2 regions of the Pseudomonas sp. 4CAES_32.4 genome follow, and region 1 is predicted to be linked to the other one. Evidence: predicted binding sites of a transcription regulator. Region 1 holds the regulator's gene; the other holds the start of a gene.
The links. The regulator sigma-54, encoded in region 1, starts transcription at its own class of promoters, with help from an activator protein. The targets are predictions, from matches to a motif close to ANTGGCATNNANNTTGCTNT.
Positions count from the first base shown of each region.

Region 2: the regulator sigma-54 is predicted to act here: its motif matches at 1,452-1,471, upstream of AC3Y64_RS09375 (CmpA/NrtA family ABC transporter substrate-binding protein).

Region 1 is NZ_CM176882.1:980,538-982,734, forward strand. Features, by position in the region: gene hpf (ribosome hibernation-promoting factor, HPF/YfiA family) at 1-236, opposite strand, end outside; gene AC3Y64_RS04265 (RNA polymerase factor sigma-54) at 310-1,803, opposite strand; gene lptB (LPS export ABC transporter ATP-binding protein) at 1,991-2,197, opposite strand, start outside.
Region 2 is NZ_CM176882.1:2,042,912-2,045,108, forward strand. Features, by position in the region: gene AC3Y64_RS09370 (ANTAR domain-containing response regulator) at 1-109, opposite strand, end outside; gene AC3Y64_RS09375 (CmpA/NrtA family ABC transporter substrate-binding protein) at 125-1,336, opposite strand; gene AC3Y64_RS09380 (quinone-dependent dihydroorotate dehydrogenase) at 1,560-2,197, shown strand, end outside.

The DNA of each region.
Region 1 (2,197 bases):
TCGGTCAGTGAGTCGATCGCAGCATACATGTCGGTATCTTCTGCGTTGGCGACCACTTCGCTGCCGGGAATATGCAAGGTGGCTTCGATTTTCTGCTTCAGCTTTTCGACGCACATCGTGACTTGCACGTTGGTGATCTTGTCGAAATGGCGCTCCAGTCGTTGGAGTTTTTCCTCGATGTAGGAACGCAGAGGTTGGGTCACTTCCAGTTGGTGTCCACTGATGTTGACTTGCATACAGCTTCTCCTTCGTTGCCAGTGCATAAAGCGGCAGGCTGGATAGCCTGCCACTGGAACGCTGTAACGTGGCTTACATCAACCGCTTGCGTTCGCTCGAAGGCGCGATCCCGAGGGACTCGCGGTACTTGGCGACGGTGCGGCGAGCCACCTGAATGCCTTGTGCCTCCAGTAAACCAGCGATCTTGCTGTCACTCAACGGCTTTTTCTGATTTTCCGCCGCAACGAGTTTTTTGATGATCGCGCGGATCGCCGTGGACGAGCATTCGCCGCCTTCGGAGGTGCTGACGTGGCTGGAGAAAAAGTATTTCAGTTCATAAATACCGCGCGGGGTATGCATGAATTTCTGCGTGGTCACACGGGAAATCGTCGATTCATGCATGCCCACCGCTTCGGCGATGTCATGCAGAACCAGCGGCTTCATGGCTTCGTCGCCGTACTCCAGAAAACCGCGCTGATGCTCGACGATCTGGGTGGCAACTTTCATCAGGGTTTCGTTGCGGCTCTGCAAGCTCTTGATGAACCAGCGGGCTTCCTGCAACTGATTGCGCATAAAGGTGTTGTCGGCACTGGTGTCGGCGCGGCGCACGAAACCGGCGTACTGTGCGTTGACCCGCAGGCGGGGCACCGACTCCTGATTCAGTTCGACCAACCAGCGCTCGTTGTCCTTGCGCACGATAACGTCCGGCACCACGTATTCGGCTTCGGTCGATTCGATCTGCGAGCCTGGGCGTGGATTGAGGGTCTGTACCAGTTCGATGACCTGGCGCAGTTCATCTTCCTTGAGTTTCATGCGGCGCATCAACTGGCTGTAGTCGCGGCTGCCAAGCAGGTCGATGTAGTCGCTGACCAGGCGTTTGGCTTCCGCCAGCCACGGGGTCTTGGCCGACAGCTGGCGCAATTGCAGCAGAAGGCATTCGCCGAGGTTGCGTGCGCCGATACCGGCCGGTTCGAACTGCTGGATGCGGTGCAGGACGGCTTCGATTTCGTCCAGCTCGATGTCCAGTTCCGGGTCGAACGCTTCGAGAATTTCTTCGAGGGTTTCGTCCAGGTAGCCCTGATTGTTGATGCAATCGATCAGGGTCACAGCGATCAGGCGATCGGTGTCGGACATGGGGGCCAGGTTCAATTGCCACAGCAGATGACTTTGCAGGCTTTCGCCAGCGGAGGTACGGGTGGTGAAGTCCCACTCGTCATCATCGTTGCTCGGCAGGCTGCTGGCGCTGGTCTGGTAGACGTCTTCCCAGGCCGTGTCGACCGGAAGTTCGTTGGGAATGCGTTCGTTCCATTCGCCGTCCTCGAGGTTGTCTACCGTCGGGGCCGTTTCCTGATAGGAGGGTTCCTGGATCTCGGTGTTGGGCTTCTGCTCGATGTTGTGGGCCATCGGATCGGAATTGTCGAAGTCGTCGCCTTCTTCCTGGCGTTCGAGCATCGGATTGGATTCCAGCGCCTCCTGGATTTCCTGTTGCAGATCCAGGGTCGACAATTGGAGCAGACGGATGGCCTGTTGCAGCTGCGGTGTCATCGTCAGCTGCTGGCCCATTCTCAAGACTAGCGATGGTTTCATGGCAGGGGCTTAACACCTTATTCGCCGGCGCTATGCGCCATCCACTACAGGGCGCCGGAGCGCCAAACTTAAGCAAATTATATGCCTGAAACTGAAGTGTTTGCCTAGAGCGCTGTAACAATTAAAGCGTATAAAAAGCTGCTTCATCGATACAGCACCCTCGCGAATCACCCGGATGCTGTCGCGCTTACAGGCGGAACTCGTGCCCCAGATAGACTTCCTTGACCAGATCGTTGGCCAGGATGGTTTCTGCATCACCTTCGGCGATCAATTGACCGTCGTTGACGATGTAAGCGGTTTCGCAGATATCCAGCGTTTCACGGACGTTGTGGTCGGTGATCAGAACACCGATACCCTTGGCCTTGAGGTGGTGGATGATCTGCTTGATGTCGCC
Region 2 (2,197 bases), 1.1 Mb from region 1:
CGATGGTCAGCCCGGATTCGTCGATCACCTCGAAACCGGCCTCGGTCAGCGCGGCTTTCAGGCGCCCGACTTTTTTCGCCGTGTCGTTGATCAGCAGAATGCGCAACATGTTCGCGGTCTCCTGTCAGCGGCGGGCGAGAAGGGCGACGTCGTCGCTCATCGCGTGCAGCTTGAAACTGCGCGCATAACCGGCGGGATCGCTGCCGTCCCAGATCTTGCCGTCGAGCAACTGGCTGCTGCGCATGTCGCTGCCCCACGCGGCAACGCCGAGCGCCGTGGCGGCCTCGCGATAGAGGTCGAGCTGCTGAACCTGACGGGCCACGGCGAGGTAGTCCGGATCCTCACGCAACAAGCCCCAGCGGCGGAACTGGGTCATGAACCACATGCCATCGGACAGGTATGGCACGTTCACTTCGCCTTTGCCGTGAAAACGCAGCGCGTGCGGATCTTGCCAACGATTACCAAGACCGTCGGCGTAGTCGCCGAGAAAACGTGGTTCGATGCAGGAAAGCGGCGCGTCGAGATACTCCGGCGCACTCAGCAATTGCGCGGTGCTGCGGCGGTTCTCCGGGCTTTCTTCGATAAAGCGGCTGGCTTCGAGGATCGCCATCACCAGCGCCCGCGCGGTGTTCGGGTATTGCTCGACAAATTCGCGGGTGCAGCCGAGGACTTTCTCCGGATGATCAGGCCAAATGGTCTGGCTGGTGGCGAGGGTGAAACCGAGATCCTGCTGCACCGCGCTGGCCGCCCACGGTTCGCCGACACAAAAGCCATCGATGCGCCCAGCCTGCAAGTGCGCGACCATTTGTGGCGGCGGCACCACCACGCTGTCGACGTCCTGCAGCGGATGAATGCCCTGACTCGCCAGCCAGTAATACAGCCACATCGCGTGAGTGCCGGTGGGAAAGGTCTGCGCGAAGGTCAGTTTTGCGCGGCTTTGGTGCACGTGGCGGTCCAGCGCTTCAGGACTGGTCACGCCGAGCTGTTGCAGACCGTGGGAAAGGTTGAGGCTCTGGCCGTTCTGATTGAGGCCCATCAGCACCGCCATGTCGGTCGGGGCGACCCCGCCGATGCCCAGGTGCACGGCGTAAATCAATCCGTACAGGCTGTGCGCGGCGTCGAGTTCGCCGCTGACCAAGTTGTCGCGCAGATTCGCCCATGAAGCCTGACGCTTGAGATTCAGCGTTAGCCCGTAAGGTTGAGCAAAGCCCTGAGTGGCAGCGACGACGACCGAGGCGCAATCGCTCAGCGCCATGAAGCCGAGGTTGATCGCGGTCTTTTCCGGGGCATCGCTGCCATTGACCCAGGCCAGCGGCCCTACCGAAGGTTCATTCATCCAGCGTTACCTCGAAAAAAAAGCGCCGCCGCAGACTTTGCACAGGCAAAACCCGGGACGACGCCATTGTCCTTGCCCGCACGCCGCCATTGGCCTGCCAGCTGATAACGATGAAGGTGCAAGGCATATGCCAGCGGCAGTGATTTGCGCGTGCGCCTCGCGCGGCAGGTCGATGCCCGGCTATAATCGCCGCCTCTTTTCGCCGCCCGAGTCATCGCTGCCCATGTACACCCTGGCCCGTCAGCTGTTGTTCAAACTTTCCCCGGAAACCTCCCACGATCTGTCACTGGATCTGATCGGCGCGGGTGGGCGTTTGGGCCTCAACGGCTTGCTGTGCAAGGCGCCGGCGAAGAAGCCGGTGACGGTCATGGGCCTCGAGTTCCCGAACCCGGTGGGTCTGGCGGCCGGTCTGGACAAGAACGGCGCGGCCATCGATGGCTTCGCGCAACTGGGTTTCGGTTTTGTCGAAATCGGCACCGTGACCCCGCGTCCGCAGCCGGGCAACCCGAAACCACGGATCTTTCGCCTGCCGGAAGCCGAAGCGATCATCAACCGCATGGGTTTCAACAACCTCGGTGTGGATAACTTGCTGGCGCGGGTCGCTGCGGCGAAATACCAAGGCGTGCTCGGTATCAACATCGGCAAGAACTTCGATACGCCGGTCGAGCGCGCGGTTGACGACTACCTGATCTGCCTGGACAAGGTTTACGCCCACGCCAGTTACGTAACCGTCAACGTCAGTTCGCCGAACACCCCGGGCCTGCGCAGCTTGCAGTTCGGCGATTCGCTCAAGCAATTGCTGGCCGACCTGGCCACACGCCGCGCCGAACTGGCCCTGCGTCATGGCAAGCATGTGCCGCT